One region of the Pantoea agglomerans genome, then DNA from elsewhere that is predicted to be linked to it. Evidence: predicted binding sites of a transcription regulator. Region 1 holds the regulator's gene; each other region holds the start of a gene.
The links. The regulator Fur, encoded in region 1, represses iron uptake genes when iron is present. The targets are predictions, from matches to a motif close to ATAATAATGAGAACNACTATCAA.

Region 1 (5,388 bases):
CGCTATATCGGCGCGGTGGGCGGCTCAGACAACCTGACCGGCATCGACGCCTGTATCACGCGTCTGCGTTTGAACGTTAAAGACTCGTCGCAGGTCAACGAGTCGGTGGCCAAAAATCTGGGCGCGTCAGGCGTTATTCGCCTGAACAAGCAGAGCGTGCAGGTGATTGTCGGCACCCAGGCGGAAAGCATCGCGTCCGCAATGAAAAAAGTCCTGACGAAAGGGCCGGTCGCCTCTGCGGGCGGCGCTTCGAGCGCGCCAGCGGCACCCGCGGCAAAACCGCAGGGGGTGTTGAACCGCGAGACCAAAACCATTGTGACGCTGATGGCGCCGGTCAGCGGTGAAGTCGTCGCGCTGGAGGCGGTGCCTGACGAAGCCTTCGCCAGCCAGGCGGTAGGCGAAGGGCTGGCGATCAGGCCGACCGGAAAAACCGTGGTGGCACCCGCTGCCGGCACCGTAGTGAAAATCTTCGACACCAATCATGCCTTCTGCCTGGAAACCAGCAGCGGCGTTGAAATTGTGGTGCATATGGGTCTCGACACCGTGGCGCTGGGTGGTAAAGGCTTTACCCGGCTGGTGGAAGAGGGCGCGACGGTTGCGGCGGGTCAGCCGGTACTGGAGATGGATCTCGATTTCCTCAACGCCAGTGCCCGTTCGATGATCAGCCCCGTGGTGATCAGCAACAGCGAAGATTTCGCCGGGCTGACGCTGCTGGCGACCGGGCAGGTGGTGGCTGGTGAAACCCCGCTTTACGAGGTTAAAAGCTAAGCCCTTAACCGCATCGCTGTAAAAAAAAGCAGGCAGGAAGCGATTCCTGCCTTTTTCGTTTTATCGCCTTAACAAACCGGTTGTTTCCCTTCGACGCTTTGTGGATCATACTCCGTTACTTCGTGGTACAAACCATCCGCTATACGTATTGAGGATTGAGAGATGAGTGAGGCTGAAGCCCGCCCAACTAACTTTATTCGTCAGATCATTGACGAAGATTTGGCGAGCGGTAAGCACAACAGCGTGCATACCCGTTTTCCGCCTGAGCCTAATGGCTATCTGCATATCGGCCATGCTAAATCGATCTGCCTGAACTTCGGCATCGCTCAGGACTATCAGGGGCAGTGCAACCTGCGTTTCGACGATACCAACCCGGTTAAAGAGGATATGGAGTTCGTCGAATCCATCAAGCGCGACGTACAGTGGCTGGGCTTTGAGTGGAGTGGTGACGTTCGTTATTCCTCAGATTACTTCGATCAGCTTTATCACTACGCGGTTGAACTGATCACCAAAGGTCTGGCCTATGTCGACGAGCTGACGCCGGAAGAGATCCGTGAATACCGCGGCACCCTGACCGCGCCGGGCAAAAACAGCCCCTATCGCGATCGCAGCGTGGAAGAAAACCTGGCGCTGTTTGAAAAAATGCGCAACGGCGAATTCGCCGAGGGCAAAGCCTGCCTGCGCGCCAAAATCGATATGGCCTCCAGCTTTATCGTAATGCGCGATCCGGTGCTCTACCGCATTAAGTTCGCCGAACATCACCAGACCGGCAAAAAGTGGTGCATCTATCCGATGTACGACTTTACCCACTGCATCTCCGATGCGCTGGAAAATATCACCCATTCGCTCTGTACGCTGGAGTTCCAGGACAACCGTCGCCTCTATGACTGGGTGCTGGATAACATCTCTATTCCGGTGCATCCGCGCCAGTATGAGTTCTCCCGCCTTAACCTTGAATATGCGGTGATGTCGAAGCGTAAGCTGACGCAGCTGGTGAGCGAAAAGGTGGTAGAGGGCTGGGACGATCCGCGCATGCTGACCGTATCGGGTCTGCGCCGTCGCGGCTACACCGCCGCCTCGATCCGCGAGTTCTGCCGCCGTATCGGCGTCACCAAACAGGACAACGTGGTTGAGATGGCGTCGCTGGAGTCCTGCATTCGTGACGATCTGAACGAAAACGCACCGCGCGCCATGGCGGTGCTCGATCCGCTGAAAGTGGTCATTGAAAACCTGCCGGCGGGCCATAACGAAGTCATCACTATGCCAAATCATCCCAACAAGCCGGAGATGGGCACGCGTGAAGTGCCGTTTGGCCGTGAGGTGTGGATCGATCGCGCCGACTTCCGCGAAGAAGCCAACAAGCAGTACAAGCGACTGGTGCTGGGCAAAGAGGTGCGTCTGCGCAACGCTTACGTGATCCGCGCCGAGCGCGTCGCGAAAGATGAAGAGGGGAATATCACCTGCATCTACTGCACCTGCGACGTTGATACCCTGAGCAAAGATCCGGCAGATGGCCGCAAGGTGAAGGGCGTCATTCACTGGGTTTCAGCGGACCATGCGCTGCCAGCAGAGTTCCGCCTCTACGATCGCCTGTTTAGCGTGCCGAATCCGGGCGCGGAAGAGGATTTCCTGACCACCATCAATCCGAAGTCGCTGGAGATCCGTCAGGGATTTGTTGAGCCTGGCCTGCAGAACGCCAGCCCGGAAGCGCCTTATCAGTTTGAGCGTGAAGGCTACTTTTGCGCCGACAGCCACTATTCGCGTCCAAACCAGCTGGTGTTTAACCGCACCGTTGGCCTGCGCGATACCTGGGCAAAAATCGGCGATTAAGGTTTTGCATTAACGGCGTGATAAAATCATTACAGGGCGAGCAATCGCCCTTTTTTATACCTGCAATCGGCGCAAGGGCGTTTTATTGTTCTGTAACAAACGATTAAAGCTTGTCGGACCACTCTGGCAATTATCTGAGTTAACGAAAATTAATCAATTTACAGATGTGAATTTCTTTTTTTCAGGTAGGCTATTCGCTCTTTAAAGAGGCTATGCGGGCATAAAAAGGAAAAAAGATGACAGCTCTTGGTCAGGAAGCAAAACACAGCGTGGTGGTTTTACATCAGTTAATCGAACGTATATTCAACCAGCCATCCGGCGAGGATGATACCTTCCATCTGCTGCTTTCGCACTTCCATCCCGATTTCCGCATGGTCACGACGCAGGGCAGGCTGCTCGATTTAAATCAGACCGAAGATCTGTTCCGTCAGCTGCAGGGGCGCCGTGAAGGTATGCGCATTGCCACCAGCGAGCACGCGGTGATCTCGCAGCGTAAAGATGAAGTCACTATTCAGTACCGCGAGCTACAGATGATGAACGGCAGCGATCAGGCGCGCATCTCACTGGCGATCCTCGACTGCACCACCTCCATTCCCCGCTGGCGCTACCTGCACGAAACGCTGGTCGCCTGACGGCCATAAAAAAAGCCGGTACGCATACCGGCTTTTAAAATCACTGCATAGCACATCTTTACTGATCGTGGAGCGTGTCGTCTTCGCGGCAATCGCCCAGCGCGCAGTGTCCGTAGAGATAGAGACTGTGGTTCGTCAGCTTGATGCCGTGGCGGGTGGCGATATCCCGCTGGCGCGCTTCGATTGATTCGTCGCTGAATTCGATGACTTTGCCGCAGTCCAGACAGATCAGGTGATCGTGATGATGCTGCTGGGTCAGTTCGAAAACCGATTTCCCGCCTTCGAAGTTGTGACGCGTCACGATGCCCGCATCGTCAAACTGGTTCAGTACGCGATAAACGGTAGCCAGACCAATCTCTTCGCCCATATCAATCAGGCGTTTATAAAGATCTTCCGCGCTGACGTGATGGCACTGAGGTTCCTGAAGCACTTCCAGAATTTTAAGTCTGGGCAGCGTGACTTTCAGGCCAGCCTTCTTTAATGCGGTGTTGTTGTCAGTCATGCGGATATTGTCCTGTTACTTTGCTGGTTACTTGAGGCGCCTTGCCTTGAATGTCGTTCGTTATCTATTCTCATTTGCGTCTCATTATAGAGGTGAAGTTTTAAAATGAAAACCGAGGTAAACGCCTGAAATCAACACGGGCTGTAAGAAGATGCGTAACGGCGCCGGGCGGAGAAATGCAGGAGGTTCGTTATCATTTCGTTAACTTCCTGACCTCGCGGGAGAAATAAGCAGATAACCGATGTGGGTATTGTACAGAATCGAAGATAAAAGTTAAAAAGCTGTAGCTATTATTTCTATAGGAAAAACCATTAACTCAATGTGAGCCAGCGCCCACATTGAGTATGTGGGTAATCAGGCTTCGATGATCGCCTGCAGCTGCAGCTCATCGTAAATCTGCTTCACCCATGCTTCGACGCGCTGGCTGGTCAGTTCCGGCTGACGATCTTCATCGATAGCCAGGCCAAGGAAGTGCTTGTCGTCTGCCAGGCCTTTAGACGCTTCAAAGTGGTAGCCTTCGGTTGGCCAGTGGCCGACGATCACCGCGCCGTTCGGCTCGATAATGTCGCGAATGGTGCCCATCGCGTCGCAGAAATATTCTGCGTAGTCTTCCTGGTCGCCGCAGCCAAACAGCGCCACCAGCTTGCCGTTGAAATCGATCTCTTCCAGCGTCGGGAAAAAGTCGTCCCAGTCACACTGCGCTTCGCCGTAGTACCAGGTCGGAATGCCCAGCAGCAGGATATCGAACGCCTCGAGATCTTCTTTCGTGCTCTTGGCAATGTCGTGTACTTCCGCAACCTCTTTGCCCAGTTGTTTCTGGATCATTTTTGCAATGTTTTCGGTGTTGCCGGTATCGCTGCCAAAGAAGATGCCTACGATTGCCATGGGGTAAATAACCTCTTAAATCCTGATAATGAGTGCATGCGCGGAGCGCACAATTAAGCGAATGATAGCAGAGCGGGCAAAAGGGCGGAACTCGAAAAGCCGCTCCATTTGCTTCTGCGTGCGCTTTGCGCGCGTCAGCCCAGTTTGAGTTGCGCCAGCAGCATCTGTTCAATCAGTTCGCTGCGGCTGATGTTGCGCTGCTCAGCCAGGGTGTTTAGCGCGTCCACGGCTTCGCTGGTCATTTTGAGTTCGACACGACGCAGCCCGCGCACTTTGTCACGTTTCAGTTGATTGCGCTTATTGATGCGCAGCTGTTCATCACGCGAAAGCGGACTGGTTTTCGGTCGGCCGGGCCGACGCTCGTTTGCAAACAGATCCAGCGTGGTGCGATCAGTGTTTTCTTTTGCCATGGGTTAGTAAAACTAGGGGCGCGAACAGGCGCGCTTATAACGAGAAATGGGCCATTGCCGCCGCAAAAAACGCACAGCGGCAAAATTTAGCGCGCCATCATACTCCAGCGGAAGTGATGACGCCAATGCTAAACCGCGAACGGCAAGCTTTTGCTTTTAAAGCGCAAAAAAGCGACGAACGCTGCGCAATACGGCATCAGGTTTCTCAGCGTGTACCCAGTGGCCGGCACCGCTGATCACGTGCGCATGGGCGGCGGGAAACTGACGCAGCAGCGCGTCGCGATGCTGATTGTCGAGATAGGGCGAGTCGCCGCCGCGAATAAAGAGCGCGGGATGAGGCCAGGCGGGCACCGCTTCCCAG
Region 2 (5,388 bases), on a different replicon from region 1:
ATAACCCCAGGCGCTTCGCTTTACATCAGGTTAAATCAGCAATCTTTCGCCCGCCGGGTTGAAAGCGAAAGTTGCGCAGAGGCATCGCGCAACGGCGGCGGGCAGGCCGATCAGAAGCTGTAGGTCACCCCGGCGTACCAGGCGCGGCCCGGCTCGTTGTAGGTGGACGCCCCATCGTTCTCGCGATAGATGCGTTTATCCAGCAGATTGCTGACGCCCGCGTTGGCACGCAGATTTTTTGTCAGGTCGTAGTTGAGGTTCAGGCCTACCACCGAGTAGGCCCCGATTTCGCGCTGCGACAGATTGTTCACTTCCAGACGCGATTCGGAAAACTCGCGCGGCTTCTGGCGGCCATACATCGTCCAGTTGATATCGCCAGAAAGGTCGCTTGTTATCTGCCACTCCAGCTGCGAGTTGATGGTGTACTCTGGAATAATCGACAGCGGATTACCGGTCTCTTTATCTTCCGACTTCAGCATATAGGTGGCGTTGCTGCGCCATTCCAGCCTATCGGCGATCAGCGGCACCGTCAGATTGCCTTCCAGTCCTTCCACCACCGCCTTGCCGCCATTTTCCCAGCGCAGAATGTTATAGCCGTTAGAGGCGATACCCACGCGCTCGCGCCCAGAGACAATCTTGTTTTTGTAGTCGTTGCGGAACCAGGTGATGCCCGCCACATAACCCTCATGGGCGTACTCAATGCCCAGCTCTTTATTGACGCTCACTTCCGGCTCAAGGTCGTCGCTGCCCAGCAGATAACAGCTGCCTGAGGTAATATCCTTCGGACAACCGTTGCCGCGCGTAGAGAGCAGATAGCCTTCGGTAGACTGATAGAGATTCGGCGCTTTAAAGGCGCGGGCGATACCCGCCTTCAGCGTAAAATCATCTCCCAGCCCCTGCGACAGGTTCAGGCTCGGGCTCCAGTTAGCGCCAAAGCTGTTGTGATAGTCGAAGCGGATGCCGGGAATAATTTCGGTCGAGTCGGTCGCGGCGATATTATCCTCAAAATAGAGCGAGCTGAGGGTCGCGCTGTTCTTGCTGCTGCGATCCGCCGCGTTGCCGCTGACGCCGCCGATATTGACGCCCGCCTGGTTGGCGGCCTGCATCGAGGCGGGATCGTTCAGCTTGTCATGGTTCCACTCCGCGCCCAGCGTCACCGTCTGCTCGCGCAGCCAGTCGAGCGGGAAGTTAATCTCCGCGTTGCCGCGGTAGCTCTCCAGCTGGCTGGTAGCGAATTTATCGCTGTTGATCATTCCTTCCACGCTGCCGCCGGAGCCTTCCTGCAGGCGCGTGTTATTGGTTTTTTCGTAATTGAACGTCAGCTTCGACAGGCCCCAGTCCCAGATACCGTTGTGCGCCAGGCCATAAGACTGACGATACATACGGTTGGTTTCGCTGCCGACCAGCGATTCGACCAGGCCGTTAGCGCTGTTATTGCCGTTACTGTTTTGCGTGTCGCCGGCGTAGATATTGCCCTGGCGGCTGTAGCCGTACGAGAAATCAAGGATCTGCTCTGGGGTTATCTTCCAGGAGAGCACGCCGTTGATATCTTTATTGCGCACCCCTTCGCGTCCCGCCGCATAGGAGCCGTTCTCGGCGGTATTAATGTCCCAGGCGTCGCCGTCGGTTTTATTGATGTTGCCATAGAGGCGCATCGTCAGCGCGTCGCCCGCCAGCGGCCCGCTCAGGCTGAAGTTGGCGCGTTTGGTCGCCCCCTCTTTGCTGTCTTCTGGCTGGTTGGTAAACAGCGAAAGGGAGCCGTGCCAGTCGTTGGTTGGCCGTTTGGTAATGATATTCACCACGCCGCCCGCCGCGCCGGAACCGTAGCGCGCCGCCGCCGGGCCGCGAATCACTTCAATGCGCTCCACCATCTCAGGCGGCACCCAGTTGGTGTCGCCGCGCGTATCGCGTTCGCCGCGCCAGCTGTAGCGCACCGCGTTGCGCGAGGAAACCGGCACGCCATCTATCATAATCAGCGTGTTTTCCGGCCCCATGCCGCGAATATCGATCTGGCGGTTGTTGCCGCGACTGCCGCTGGCGCCGTTACCGGTCAGGTTTACGCCGGGCATCTTTCGAATAATGTCGGAGAGGTCGTTCACCGGCGGGCTTTTTTCAATATCTTTGGCGGTAATGGTGGAGACGCCGGGCTGCTGCTTGAGTATCTGCTCGGCGGTGACAAGCATCGTTTCGTCATCGGCCAGCTTTTCTGTCTCTTCCGCCGCGCCGACGCCGGTGGCGCTCAGCATACCGACCATCAGCAGGGCGCAGGGGCGCTTTCTGAAATCTACCGTTACATTCACTTAAACATTCTCCCTGTTGCGTTAATGAGTGTAAGCAAATGCGTATGATAGTGATAATGATTCTCATTGTATAGATTGCGTCAGCATATTTACATTTCTACACAGTAGGTTAGGAAACGGACGACGCGCCGCGCTAATGCCTGATCCGGCAATGCTTAGCGTTTTTTTGCATTTGTTAACTCTGCCTCCTCTCACTGAGAATAAAGCCGTCCAGCCGTATGGATATTCATTCCCGGAGAGAGACAACATCTGTTTAAGCTTGCGAAGCGTTACCCCGGCTGCGCATTTTCCCGCAAGGGATTTTATTTGATCAGGAGAAAGGTCCCAGTGAAACTCATGCAAAGCGTTACCCTTATCGTTCTCGCGCTGGCCGCCCAGGGCGCGATGGCTGCCGACACCTCGGTGCCGACCGACAGTTCGCTGCATGTGCAAGCCGATCCCGCGCTGAAAAGCCTGGTGCCTGCCGCTATCCTGAAGCGCGGCTATATTGTCGCCGGAACAAACCCCAATACGCCGCCCACCACCTTTTATAAAGAGGACAACAAAACCCTGGCGGGGCGCGAAATCGACGTGATGAACGCCGTCGGCGAGCGGCTGGGCGTCGCGGTGCAGTGGCGCGACACCGGCGGCTTCGACAATATTATTCCCGGCCTGAAAACCGGGCGCTACGATGTGGCGCTCTCCAACATCAACGCCACCCAGGCGCGCCTGAAGCAGGTCGATTTTGTCGGCTACTACAACGCCAGCCGCCTCGGCATTATCTCCCTGAAAAGCGCCACTCTCGCGCCGTTCACCACTTTCGACGCCGTGTGCGGCAAAGAGGTCGGCGCGGGCGCGGGCACCACCCAGATCACCCGGCTGGAAGAGGCGAGCAAAGCCTGTGAAAGCGCCGGCAAGCCGCCGATTAAAATCGCTGTTTTCCCCGATCGACCGGCGGGCGTGCAGGCGGTGGTCAGCGGCCGCGTGCCGATGTTCTTCGGGCCGTATGAGGGACTGAGCTGGCAGGTAAACCTGATCAAGCCGCTGACCATGAGCGGTGAGATCAGCGTCAATGACGCACCGGTCTCTGTGGCCTTCCCTAAAGATTCGCCGCTGGAGCCTGCGGTGCAGGCCGCGCTCAATTCGCTGATCAAAGATGGCAGCTACCAGAAGATCCTCGATCGCTGGGGCATCGGCTTCGGCGCGGTAAAAGAGGCGAAACGTAATCAGGAGATCTTTCAGTGAATCCGGCACCCGACCGAGCTGACGAGCTGCGCATCGTCGGCAAACGCTACTACGGCCGCTGGCTGAGCGCGCTGCTGGTGCTGCTGTGCGTGGCGGCGATGGCCCACTCGATGATTAATAACCCGCGCTTTGAGTGGGGCGTTATTGCCGATAACTTTACCGAGGCGTCAATCCTGCAGGGCGTCGTGATGACCCTGCAGCTGACCGCGATCTCGGTGGTGCTGGGGTTCGCTTTTGGCACGGTGCTGGCGCTGATGCGCCTCTCCTCGAATCCGGTGCTGGTCGCGGTAAGCTGGGCCTATACCTGGTTCTTTCGCGGCGTGCCGATGCTGGTGCAGCTGTTTCTCTGGTACAACATCGCCGCGCTCTATCCCACGCTTTCCCTGTCGTTGCCGGGTACAGGCGAGCTGTGGAGCGCCCAGTCCAATGCGCTGATCAGCCCGTTTAGCGCCGCCGTTATCGCGCTGGTGATGCACCAGTCTGCCTACGCGGCGGAGATCGTGCGCGCCGGTATTCAGAGCGTCGGTAACGGGCAGCTTGAGGCGGCGCGGGCGCTCGGCTATCGTCCGGCGCAGATTTTCCGCTTTACCATTCTGCCGCAGGCGATGCGCGCCATTCTGCCGCCGGCGGGCAATGAGGTAATCGGCCAGCTAAAAACCACGGCGGTGGTGTCGGTTATCTCGCTGCAGGATGTGCTTTTCTCCGCGCAGATTATCTATCAGCGCACCTATGAGGTGATCCCGCTGCTGCTGGTGGCGACGCTCTGGTATCTGCTGATGACCTCGGTGCTGTCGGTCGGGCAGTTCTATATTGAACGCTACTTTTCGCGCGGTGTGTCGCGCGGTCAGTCGCGCACCCTGTGGCGCAGCCTGTTAAATGGCGTGACGTCGACCCGCAGCGAAAGGAGTATCAGTAATGGCTGAGGCAATTGCCCTGCGTAACGTGACCAAACGCTTTTCCGGCGTCACCGTGCTCGATGAGGTTGACCTGGATATTCCGGCCGGCTCGGTAACGGTGATCCTTGGGCCGTCCGGCTCGGGTAAGTCGACCTTGCTGCGCTGCATTAACCATCTGGAGAAGCTGGACGGCGGCACTATCCGCATCGGCGGCGAGCTGGTCGGGTACCGGCAGAAAGGGCAGGCGCTGCACGAGCTGAACAGCGGCGAGGTGGCGCGCCAGCGCCGCGATATCGGCATGGTGTTTCAGCAGTTCAATCTCTTTCCTCACCGCACGGTGCTGCAAAACATCGCCGACGCACCGATTCGCGTAAAAAAAGCGCCGCGTCAGCAGGCGCTGGCAAAGGCGCGCGCGCTGCTGCAGCAGGTTGGGCTGGCGGGGCGCGAAGAGGAGTGGCCGCAAAATTTGTCAGGCGGGCAGCAGCAGCGCGTCGCCATCGCCCGCGCACTGGCGATGGATCCCGGCGTGCTGCTGTTTGACGAGCCGACCTCGGCGCTCGATCCCGAGCTGGTGGGCGAAGTGCTGCAGGTGATTAAGCAGCTGGCGCACTCCGGCATCACCATGGTGATCGTCACCCATGAGATCGGCTTCGCGCGTGAAATCGCCGATACGCTGGTGTTTATGGAAAGTGGCAGGATCGTCGCTGCCGGGCCGACGCAGCAGGTGCTGGAGGATCCCAGCAACGGGCGCGTGCGCAACTTTATCGCAACGGTGCTCTGAGCACCCTTTCTCCGCAGGACCACCATGACCGAGAGTATGCACAGCGCCCACTGGGGCGCCTTTCGCGCGCGCCGCGACGGTGACAGACTGGCGATTACCCCATTTAGCGGCGATCCCGATCCCAGCCCGCTGCTGGGCAATCTCCACAACGCGCTCGCGCATTCGGCGCGGGTGTCGCGCCCGATGG
Region 3 (5,388 bases), 1.8 Mb from region 1:
CTCCGGCGTCTCGCCCGCGCTGGGCAGCGGTCAGCCGCTTTCCCCCACCACCCGGCTGGTGGCGCCGCCCGATTTCTACCGTATCCAGACGGCGGATCAGGGGGCGTGGTTCGCGCAGCAGATCCAGATGCAGATCGACGATATGAGCGCGCACGGCATTAAGTTTGCCGGCTTTCTTGCCGACTCGATCTTCTCGTCAGATGGCGTGCTTCCCGGCCAGCCCGGCTTTTTAAAGCAGGCGATTGAGGTGGTGCATCGAAACGGCGGGATCTTTATTGCTGACGAAGTGCAGCCCGGCTTTGCCCGCACCGGCGAGGCCTTCTGGGGCTTTGCCCGACACGGTGTGGTTCCCGATGTGGTGACCACCGGTAAGCCGATGGGCAACGGCATTCCGGTATCGGGACTGATGGCGAAGGCGCCGGTAATGGCGGCGTTTAGCGATAAGCTGCCCTACTTTAATACCTTTGGCGGCAACCCGGTCTCTATGGCGGCGGCGCATGCGGTGATGGATGTTATTGAGCAGGAAGCGCTTCAGGCCCACAGCCTGAAAACCGGCGCCGCGCTGCTGGCGGCCCTGCAATCCTTGCAGGCGACCTATCCGTGCATCGGTGAAGTGCGCGGCGCTGGCCTGTTTATCGGTTTTGAACTGGTGACGGACAGGGAGAGCAAGCAGCCCGATAAAGGTCTGGCGCTCGATCTGGTGGAGGCGCTGCGCGAGGAGTTTGTGCTGACCTCCGTCGCCGGCCCCTACGGCAACGTGCTGAAAATCCGCCCGCCGCTCTGTTTCCAGGCGCAGGATATCGACTGGGTGGTCAGCGCAATGGACCGCTGCCTGCGCAAATTACAGCAGTAGACCCGACGCGCGAGCCAACAAAAAGGGCAGCCCTGAGGCTGCCCTTTTCCCACGCGCGGCCTTTACTTCGCCGCCGTTTCCATGCCCATCAGGCCGATCTTGAGATAGCCCGCGCCGCGCAGCTTATCCATCGCGCTCATCAGGGTTTCATAGTCGACTGACTTATCAGCCTGGAAGAAGATGGTGGTCTCTTTGTTGCCCTCGGTCTGGCTGTTCAGCACGCTCACCAGCGTTTCCGGCGTTACCTGCTCATTGCCGATATAGAACTGCTTGTCCGCTTTGATCGACAGATAAACCGGCTTCTCCGGCCGCGGCTGCGGTGCGCTGGTAGAGGCGGGCAGATTAACGCGAACATCCACGGTCGCCAGCGGCGCGGCCACCATAAAGATGATCAGCAGAACCAACATAACGTCGATAAACGGCGTAACGTTGATCTCATGCATTTCGCCATCGGTTTCCAGATCGTCGTTTAATCGCATCGCCATAAACTTAACCTACGCGCAATTTCTGAGCGGCCGGGCGAGCTTCCGCGCTTTTCGCGTTCAGGTTGCCCAGGTCGATATCGCGGCTCTGCAGCAGCAGAATCTGCGCGGCCACATCCCCCAGCGACGCTTTATAACTGGCGATCATGCGCGCAAAGACGTTATAAATCACCACCGCCGGAATCGCTGCCACCAGGCCGATAGCCGTTGCCAGCAGCGCTTCAGCGATGCCTGGCGCGACCACCGCCAGATTGGTGGTCTGCGTCTGCGCAATGCCGATAAAGCTGTTCATAATGCCCCATACCGTTCCGAACAGGCCGATAAACGGCGCAACGGAACCGATAGTGGCGAGAAAACCGTTGCCGCGGCCGGCGTGGCGGCTAAAGGCGGCGACGCGGCGCTCAAGGCGAAAGCTGGTGCGCTCTTTAATGCCGTCGGTATCTTCGACGCCCGCCGAAAGCGCAATCTCGTTTTGGGCATCATTCAGCAACGCCGCGCTGTGGCTGTGGCTCTTGAACTGTCCGGCGGCGCGGGCGGCGTCGCCCAGGCTGCGGGCTTCGCTCAGCGCCTGCTGCTCGCTTTTCAGTCGACGTTTCGCTGCGCTAAGCTCGGCAAACTTTCCGAAAAAAATAGCCCAGGTCACCACCGACGCCAGCAACAGGCCGATCATTACCACTTTTACCACGATATCAGCATGTTGATACATGCCCCAAACGGAGAGGTCCGTTTGCATCAAATCACTGGCTACCACGCTGCGTCTCCAACTTCATATGCAGGAATAATGGATAAGCGCGAATAATAGCAAAAAAACAGCGAATTGATAGTAGTTCTCATTAGTATTTACAAACAGAGCGCCCGGCTCAGCGGGCTGCTGACGCCATTTTATGTCAATTTTCCAGCGCCATTTCAGAAATGTGATTTCCCATATAAATTTATTAAAACAACGTTTCAAAATGTGAGCTTGTTCATTCAATCAGCATTGCCGCATTTTCAGCCAGCGCGATTTGCCTATTCTGGCAGCACGCGGGCCGCTTCCTCTGCCGCTTATACCTGTGCCCTCCTCTACCTGCTGGAGAAAAAAATAATGAGCATGAATAAATGGATCCTTGCCGTTTCCGTCTGCGCTGCGCTCGGCCTGAGCGCGGCGCCAGCGTCGGCGAAGGTATTAAAAGTGGCGGAGGTGCAGCCCGCTGGCTACCCCACCGTCGTGGCGCTGCAGCATATGGGCGACAAGCTCAGGCAGGCCACCAACGGTCGGCTGGAGATGAAAGTCTACGCCGGCGGCGTGCTGGGCGACGAAGATCAGACGCTGCAGCAGGTGCAGCTCGGTGCCATCGATATGATCCGCGTTTCGCTGGCGCCGGTCACCACGATCGCGCCGGAAACCAGCGTGCTGACGCTGCCCTATATCTTTCGCGACGTCGACCATATGCACAAGGTGCTGGACGGTGAGGTCGGCAAAGAGATCGTCGACAAGTTCGAGGCGGACGCCAACGCGCGCATGATCTTTCTCGGCTGGACCGATGCGGGCGAGCGCAACATGATCACCAAAAAGCCGCTCGGCAAGCCGGAAGATCTCAGGGGGATGAAAATCCGCGTGCAGAACAGCGCCATCTCGCTGGCGACGCTGAAAGCGATGGGCGCTAATCCGGTGGCGATGGGCGTCAGTGAAGTCTTCAGCGCCATGCAAACTGGCGTGGTGGACGGCACGGAAAACAACCCGCCAACCTTTGTCGCCCACAACTACCTGCCGGTAACCAGGTACTACACCCTGACCGGCCACTTTATCCAGCCGGAAATGATCCTCTTCTCTAAAGCGTCGTGGGCGCGCCTGTCGCCGGAAGATCAGACGCTGCTGAAAAAGCTCGGCAAAGAGGCGCAGGATGAAGAGCGCCAGCTCTGGGCGACCTATACCCAGCAGTCAATTGAGAAGATGAAGGCGGGCGGCGTGACCTTTCAGGAGACCAACAGAGAGTATTTCATCAAAGCCACGCAGCCGGTGCGCGATCAATTTGGCGGCAAGTATCAGGATCTGATGACGCAGATCGCCGACGTTAACTAACCCCTCGCCGCCGCGCCTTCCGCACGGCGTTATTCAGGTAACGCATATGAACCGATACTCTCGTCTGATGGATGGGCTCTATCTGCTGTGCATGGCGATCGCTGCCGTCGCGCTGTTGATTATGGTGACGGTGATCCCCATCGGCATTTTCGCCCGCTACGTCCTCAACGGCGCGCTGGCCTGGCCCGAGCCGGTCGCCATCGTCTGCATGATTATTTTTACCTTTATCGGCGCGCCGGTCGGTTTCCGCGCCGGTACCCATATCTGCGTCTCAATGGTGACCGATCGCCTCTCACCCACCGCGCAGCGGCGGATGCTGCGCCTGTGCGATCTGCTGATGGTGGCGACCTGTTTGATCATCTTCCAGGCGAGCTACAACCTCTGCGTGGCGATGTGGGTCCAGCCGCTCGCCGCGCTGCCTGCGGTGACCTACGGCGAGATGTATCTGCCGATCCCCGCTGGCGCGCTGTTTACCCTGCTGTTTGTTGTTGAGCGGCTGCTGAACGGCGATCAAAGCCAGCGGCCGGTGGTGGTTTTAGGCGGCACACATTAAGGAGCGACCATGGACGCATTGATGTTGATCGGCAGCCTGGTAGTGCTGCTGCTGTTGGGGTTTCCCGTCGCCTTCGCCGTGGGCCTTAGCGCCTTTATCGGCGCATGGTGGATCGATCTGCCGCTGGAAGCGGTGATTATTCAGATCACAAACGGCGTAAATAAGTTCTCGCTGCTTACCATTCCCTTCTTTATCCTGGCGGGCGCGATTATGGCGGAGGGCGGCATTGCGCGGCGGCTGGTTAACTTCGCCTATATCTTTGTCGGCTTTATTCGCGGCGGGCTGTCGCTGGTGAATATCGTCGCCTCGACCTTTTTCGGCGCGATTTCCGGCTCGTCGGTCGCGGATACCGCCTCGATCGGCTCGGTGATGATCCCGCAGATGGAGCAGAAAGGCTATCCGCGCGACTTCGCGGCGGCGGTGACAGCCAGCGGCTCGGTGCAGGCGGTGCTGACGCCGCCGAGCCATAACTCGGTGATCTATTCGCTGGCGACCGGCGGCGTGGTCACCATCTCCTCGCTGTTCGTCGCCGGGATCTTTCCCGGCCTGCTGCTGGGGCTCTGCCTGATGGTGATGTGCCTCGCCTTCGCGCGCAGGCGCGGCTATCCCAAAGGGGAGCGCATTCCGTTTCGCCAGGCGGTGAAGATTTTCGTCGACGCCTTTTGGGGCCTCTTTACCATCGTCATTATTCTTGGCGGCATACTCTCCGGCATCTTCACCGCGTCGGAGTCGGCGGCGATCGCCTGCCTCTGGGCCTTCTTCGTTACCATGTTTATCTATCGCGACTTTAAGTGGAGCCAGCTGCATATCCTGCTGTTCCGCACCATTAAGACGGTGACGATCGTGATGGTGCTGATCGCCTTCGCGGCGGGCTTCGGCGCGGTGATGACCTTTATGCAGCTGCCGACCATTATTACCGACGCCTTTACCAGCCTGTCGGATAATAAGTACGTTATTCTGATGTGCATCAACCTGCTGCTGCTGGTGATTGGCACGCTAATGGATATGGCGCCGATTATCCTGATCCTGACGCCCGTGCTGCTGCCGGTGGCGACCGCGCTCGGCATCGATCCGGTACACTTCGGCATGATCATGATGACCAACCTCGGCATCGGGCTGATTACCCCGCCGGTGGGCACGGTGCTGTTTGTCGCCAGCGCGGTGAGCAAGCAGAAGATCGAGCAGGTGGTGGGCGCGATGCTGCCCTTTTACGGCCTGCTTTTTATCGTGCTGATGTTGATCACCTATATCCCGGCGATTTCGCTCTGGCTGCCGCGTCTGATGGGGGTGATGTAACCGGTAGAAAGGCGGCGCGCCGCCGCCTTTCCGCTAGCGGGCAGGTTCTGAATATCAGGATTTGGGGTCAACCCTGACCGGCAATTCGTGGTAACGTGAAGGCTTTGTAGCAGGCGGCAGGGCAGACACGAATGACGACCAA
Region 4 (5,388 bases), 720 kb from region 1:
CGCTACGTCCGGCGGTATAGGTCAGCGCCATCATATGCTCTTCACGGCTGAAATCCGCCAGCGCGTCCGCCACCATAAAGGGCTGGATATTACGCATAAAGGCGTCAGTGGCGGTGGTGAGACAGCCGATATGGGCGTAGACGCCGGTGATGATCAGCTGATCGCGTCCCATCTCCTGCAGGATCGACTCCAGCGGCGAGCGGACAAAAGCGCTGTAGCGCCACTTGGTCAGCACCTGATCATCAGCGTCGGGCGCCAGCGCATCGACAATCTTCTGCTGCTCTGGATGCTTGTTCAGGCCCGGTCCCCACATATCGTTCAGCAGCGCGCGATCCTCGTCGCTCTGCTGATTGGGCTGCGCGGTATAGAACACCGGGATGCCCTGCGACTTGCACCAGGCGCGCAGGCGCGCGATGTTCTCTACCACCTGATTGACCAGCGGGCTGTTTTCACCCCAGAAGTTAAGGAAGTAGGCCTGCATATCGTGGATCAGCAGGGCAGCGCGCTGCGGCTCCAGCGTCCATTTCACCTTGTTGGCGGGCAGCTCGGCGGCGGCAGGCAGCGAATATGAGGTCAGTTTTGGAATAGCCATAAAATCTCCGGAACAGGTCAGGCTTGCGCTTGTTGATCGGCAAGCTGTTGGCGCAGGCGTTTCTTATCTACTTTGCCGACCGGGGTCAGCGGCAGTTCATCCACGCAGGTAATACGGTCGGGCAACTTATATTCGGCAACGCCCAGCTCGCGCAGATGGCGGCGCAGCGCCACTGGCTTGAGCGGCTGGCGCGCGACGATAAAGGCGCAGCTTTTTTCGCCCATCAGTTCGTCATGCATCGATACCAGCGCCGCGTGGATCACATCGGTATGGCGCTGCAGCAGATTTTCGATCTCCTCGGCAGCGATCTTTTCGCCGCCGCGGTTGATCTGATCTTTCTCGCGCCCCTGTACGGTGATGTAACCCTGCGGGTTAATCTCGATCAGATCGCCCGAGCAGTAAAAACCGTTGGCGTCGAAGCTGGCCGCGTTATGCTCCGGGCTTTTGTAGTAGCCGCGGAAGGTATAGGGGCCGCGCGTCATCAGGCGGCCGACGGCGCCGCTCGGCAGCGGATCGCCGTTCTCGTCTGCTACCCACACCTCATCGTCCGGCGAAATCGGACGGCCCTGGGTGGTGAGAATGGTTTTTTCATCGTCGTCGAGACGGGTGTAGTTGACCAGCCCTTCCGCCATGCCGAACACCTGCTGCAGCCGGCAGCCGATCTCGCTCTGAATGCGCGCCGCCAGCGTTTCGCCCAGCTTCGCGCCGCCAACCTGCATCCGCTGCAGCGACGTCAGCGCCTGATTGCTGCCCCATTCCTGAATCGCCTGCAGCCACAGGCTGACGGCGGGGGGCACCAGCCCGGTATCGGTGACCTGATGCTTTTCAATCAGCGGGAAGCAGTTTGTCGCGCTGGGATCCTCGGCCAGAATCACCTGGCCGCCAGCGTAGAAGACGCCCAGCGCGCCCGGCGAACTCATGGCAAAGTTATGCGGCGCGGGTAAGGCGATGAGATAACGCGTGTCGGCGGTGACCGCGCAGATCTCGTCGCTGGCGCGGATGCTGTAGTAGTAGTCGTTATGGGTGCGCGGGATCAGCTTGGGCGTGCCGGTGCTGCCGCCGGAGAGCTGGAAAAAGGCGACCTCGTCGGCGGCGGTCGGCGTCGGCTGGAAATCACCCGCCGCGTCGGCCATCAGCGCTTCCAGACTGTTTTCCGGCTGGCTGTTGTTGCGCAGGATGACCTGGCGCAGCGACGGCTGCGCAGCGCGCAGCACGTCAGTAAAGCTGTCGTCGGCAAACAGCGTATGGCGGCGATCGGCGATCAGCAGCGCAGGTTCGATCTGCGCGGCGTAGGCCAGCAGCTCGGTGCGCTGGTGGCTGAACAGCGCGTAAACCGACGCCACGCCCAGCTTGAACAGTGCAAAAACGGTAACGTAGAAGTCGGCGACGTTGCCCAGCTGCACCAGCGCGGTGTCGCCGTTTTTCAGCCCGCGACGCTGCAGCGCTGCGGCGAGGTTGTCGCTGCGCTGCGCCAGCTGGCGATAGCTCAGCTGCAGATCGCCTTCGATAACGGCGATGGCGTCGCTCTCTTTATGGCGCGCCAGGATATCGGTCATCGGCACATCCAGCCAGTAACCTTTCTCACGGTAGCGCGCGGCCAGATCGTCTGGCCAGCGATGGTAAGGGATCGACATACGAGTTCCTTTATTGCAGTCCAAAAGCGCGCAGCATGGTGTCGAGTTTGACACCGGTCTCGCGCCATTCTGATTCAGGTTGCGAATCCGCGACGATGCCTGCGCCGGCGAACAGGCGCACCCGCGCGCCGTGTACGGTGCCGCAGCGGATGGTAACGACCCATTCGCCGTTGCCCTGGTCGTCGCACCAGCCAACGATACCGCCGAACAGGCGGCGGTCAAACGGCTCCAGCGTCTGGATCAGCTGCTGCGCGCGCCTGTGTGGGAAGCCGCTCAGCGCGGGCGTGGGATGCAGCAGGCAGGCGAGCGACAGCGCGTTCTCCTGCTCATCGAGCACCTCGCCGTCGATCTGCGTCGCCAGATGCCACAGGGTGGCGGTGGTCAGCAGAGAAGGGGTGGCGGGCACCGAGAGCAGGCGGCTGCGCGGCTGCAGCACGTCGCGCATCGCATCGGTCACCAGCCTGTGCTCGTGACGATCTTTCGTCGACTGCATCAGTGCGTCGCCCGCGGCCCTGTCGCGCTGCGCGTCGGCGTCGCGTCGCGCGGAGCCGGCCAGCGGACAGGAGCTGAAATCACGCCCCTTTTTGCGCAGCATAAGTTCCGGACTGGCGCCGACCAGCGAACCGCCCTGCGGCAGCGGCAGGTGGAAGTGATAGCTGTTTGGGTTTTGCGCCACGATGCGCTGCATCAGCGCGGCGATATCCACCGGCTGCTCCGTAACGATATCCATCAGGCGCGACAGCACCACCTTGTCCAGCTCGCCGCGCTGCGTGGCGGCAACCGCCTCTGCCACCATCGCGGTAAAAACATCGTGCTCCGGCATCGCGGCGCGGCGGCGCACCTGCGGCAGCGGCGGCGGAACCCCGGGCAGCGCAGCCTGGAGATCGGCGCGGTTAAAGGTCTGATGCGATTCAGGAATAAACAGCGCGGCGGGCTGCGTAACGTCGAAGGGGATAGCGCCCACCAGGATCGGATGGGCGATGCCCTGCTTTTTTGCGCAGGCGAAGTGGCGTCGCAGCTGCTGTTGAAAGTCACCGTTCAGGGCGTCACCATCGGCCACCGGCGTGGCGATGGTGGTGTAGCAGCCCTGCGTAGCGATACTGCGCCACGGAGATGTAAAGACAAATCCCCGACACAGTGCGGAGAAATCCTCAAGCAGGGGATTTCCAAACGTCAACGTTTCCACCATAATTTTCACCTATAAATGATAAGGTAACTAATAATGATTATCATTTGTATTGTGGTTGTGTAACCTACGTTGATTAGGCTGGAGTGTCAATAAATTCGCGGCATCGCGCGTGCGATCTCAGCCTGATTCACCGAGGCGGCAGAACCTTGTCTGACAGTTAAAGGTGGGCTGAATCTTATGTTTAAGCGGATTTTTACCACGGTGGCCGCGCTGGCTTTCGTCTCCGTGCTGGCTAATTCTGACGCGCGAGCCGAAGGCGGCTGGCCGCGTACGCTGCAAAGCGGCAGCGGCAGCATAAACCTGGAGAAAGCGCCGCAGCGCATCGTCTCTACCAGCGTGACCCTGACCGGGTCGCTGCTGGCCATCGACGCGCCGGTAATCGCCAGCGGGGCGACCGCGCCGGGCAGCCGTCTGGCGGACGAGCAGGGGTTTTTCCGCCAGTGGAGCGACGTCGCGAAGCGTAAAAACCTCAAGCGGCTCTATATTGGCGAACCGAGCGCCGAAGCGGTGGCCGCAGAAGCGCCGGATCTGATTATCGTCAGCGCTACCGGCAACGATTCCGCTCTGAAGCTGGTCGATCAGTTCTCGGCTATCGCGCCGACGCTGGTGGTGAACTATGACGATAAAAGCTGGCAGCAGCTGGTCACGCTGCTCGGCGAAGCGACCGGCCACGAGGCGGACGCGGCGGCGCGCGTAAAGGCGTTCGATGCACAAGAGGCGGCGCTGAAGCAGAAAATTACGCTGCCGCCGCAGCCCGTTTCCGCCATGGTGTTTAACGGCGGCGGCCGCGCAGTGAATCTGTGGACGAGCGAATCGGCACAGGGCAAGCTGCTGGAGCAGCTCGGCTTTACGCTCGCCGTGCCGCCTGCGGATCTGCAGCAAACGCACAGCATGGGCCAGCGCAAAGATATTATTCAGCTCTCCGGCGAAAACGTCGCCAGCGGCCTGAACGGCAACACCTTTCTGTTATTCGCCGCAGAGGAGCCGGGCGCGCAACAGCTGATGCAGAACCCGTTCCTGGCACAGACCGCGGCGGTAAAGCAGCAGCAGGTTTATGCGCTGGGCGCCGACACCTTTCGTCTTGACTACTACAGCGCCAGCCACCTGCTGACGCGTCTTGAGCAGCTGTTCGTTAAATCATGACGCCTCTTCTGCCAGCGACGGTGCTGGCGGTTGATAGCGTCGCAGTCTCGCCATCAGGATCCACATCACGCCTCCCAGCAGCGCCGCGCCGAAACCCGTCAGCGCGGCGGCCTGCTGCGGCAGCAGCCATGACCCCAGCGCGCCGATCATCGCCGCGCCGATTGCATCGCCGGTGACGTTCTGCGCCGTCCAGAGGCTATTGATGCGCCCCAACAGGGCATCGGGCGTCAGCGACTGGATCAGCTGATACTGCACCAGACTGTTAACGGCGCTGAAGTAGCCGAAGGCCGCCAGACACGCCAGCCCGAGCGCGAACTGCGGCATCAGGCTGAAGGCGCCAAGTGCCAGGAAAGCGGCGACGGCGCTGGCCAGAATCAGGCGGCCAGGCTGCGGCGTCTGCGCGAGCCGGCCGCTGGTCAGCGCCCCCAGCGCCGCGCCGAGCGGCACGGCGGCATACATCAGACCCAGCTCATCAAGGCTGACCTGCCAGTGCGGTGCCAGCGCCGGATAGAGCACGCGCACCGCGCTCGCCAGCGTGACCAGCGCGCCGATCAGCGCCGCCATGCCGACCAGCGGCGCAGAAAACAGGAACTGCACGCCGCTGGCTAGCGCCCGCAGCGGATGTTCGCGCGGCTGTGGCGGCGGCGGCATCAGGGGCAGCCGCAGCAGGGTCAGCACGGTAAGCAGCGTACCGAGGGCGGCGAGGCCGTAGTTCCACGCCGCGCCGCCGTGCGCCAGCACCAGACCGCCGACGGCGGGCGAGAGAATGGCGCCGAAGCGCACCGTCAGCATCGTTATCGCGCCCGCCTGCATCAGGTTCTCGCGTCCCA

Region 2: a site for Fur is predicted at 2,345-2,367, ahead of LB453_RS01655 (TonB-dependent siderophore receptor). Genes of this name have one in related genera too.
Region 3: a site for Fur is predicted at 2,153-2,175, ahead of exbB (tol-pal system-associated acyl-CoA thioesterase). Genes of this name have one in related genera too.
Region 4: a site for Fur is predicted at 3,443-3,465, ahead of LB453_RS19815 (isochorismate synthase). Genes of this name have one in related genera too.

What each region holds. Positions count from the first base shown of each region.
Region 1 is NZ_CP083809.1:2,861,583-2,866,970, reverse strand. Features, by position in the region: gene nagE (N-acetylglucosamine-specific PTS transporter subunit IIBC) at 1-768, shown strand, start outside; gene glnS (glutamine--tRNA ligase) at 931-2,598, shown strand; gene LB453_RS16465 (hypothetical protein) at 2,835-3,230, shown strand; gene fur (ferric iron uptake transcriptional regulator) at 3,289-3,732, opposite strand; gene fldA (flavodoxin FldA) at 4,087-4,617, opposite strand; gene ybfE (LexA regulated protein) at 4,752-5,027, opposite strand; gene ybfF (esterase) at 5,184-5,388, opposite strand, start outside.
Region 2 is NZ_CP083808.1:362,902-368,289, reverse strand. Features, by position in the region: gene LB453_RS01655 (TonB-dependent siderophore receptor) at 111-2,255, opposite strand; gene LB453_RS01650 (ABC transporter substrate-binding protein) at 2,637-3,524, shown strand; gene LB453_RS01645 (amino acid ABC transporter permease) at 3,521-4,447, shown strand; gene LB453_RS01640 (amino acid ABC transporter ATP-binding protein) at 4,440-5,201, shown strand; gene LB453_RS01635 (molybdopterin-dependent oxidoreductase) at 5,226-5,388, shown strand, end outside.
Region 3 is NZ_CP083809.1:597,610-602,997, reverse strand. Features, by position in the region: gene LB453_RS05505 (aspartate aminotransferase family protein) at 1-853, shown strand, start outside; gene exbD (TonB system transport protein ExbD) at 916-1,338, opposite strand; gene exbB (tol-pal system-associated acyl-CoA thioesterase) at 1,343-2,068, opposite strand; gene LB453_RS05490 (TRAP transporter substrate-binding protein) at 2,420-3,397, shown strand; gene LB453_RS05485 (TRAP transporter small permease) at 3,444-3,950, shown strand; gene LB453_RS05480 (TRAP transporter large permease) at 3,960-5,246, shown strand; gene metC (cystathionine beta-lyase) at 5,378-5,388, shown strand, end outside.
Region 4 is NZ_CP083809.1:3,580,253-3,585,640, reverse strand. Features, by position in the region: gene LB453_RS19825 (isochorismatase) at 1-592, opposite strand, end outside; gene LB453_RS19820 ((2,3-dihydroxybenzoyl)adenylate synthase) at 610-2,226, opposite strand; gene LB453_RS19815 (isochorismate synthase) at 2,237-3,415, opposite strand; gene fepB (Fe2+-enterobactin ABC transporter substrate-binding protein) at 3,593-4,558, shown strand; gene entS (enterobactin transporter EntS) at 4,553-5,388, opposite strand, start outside.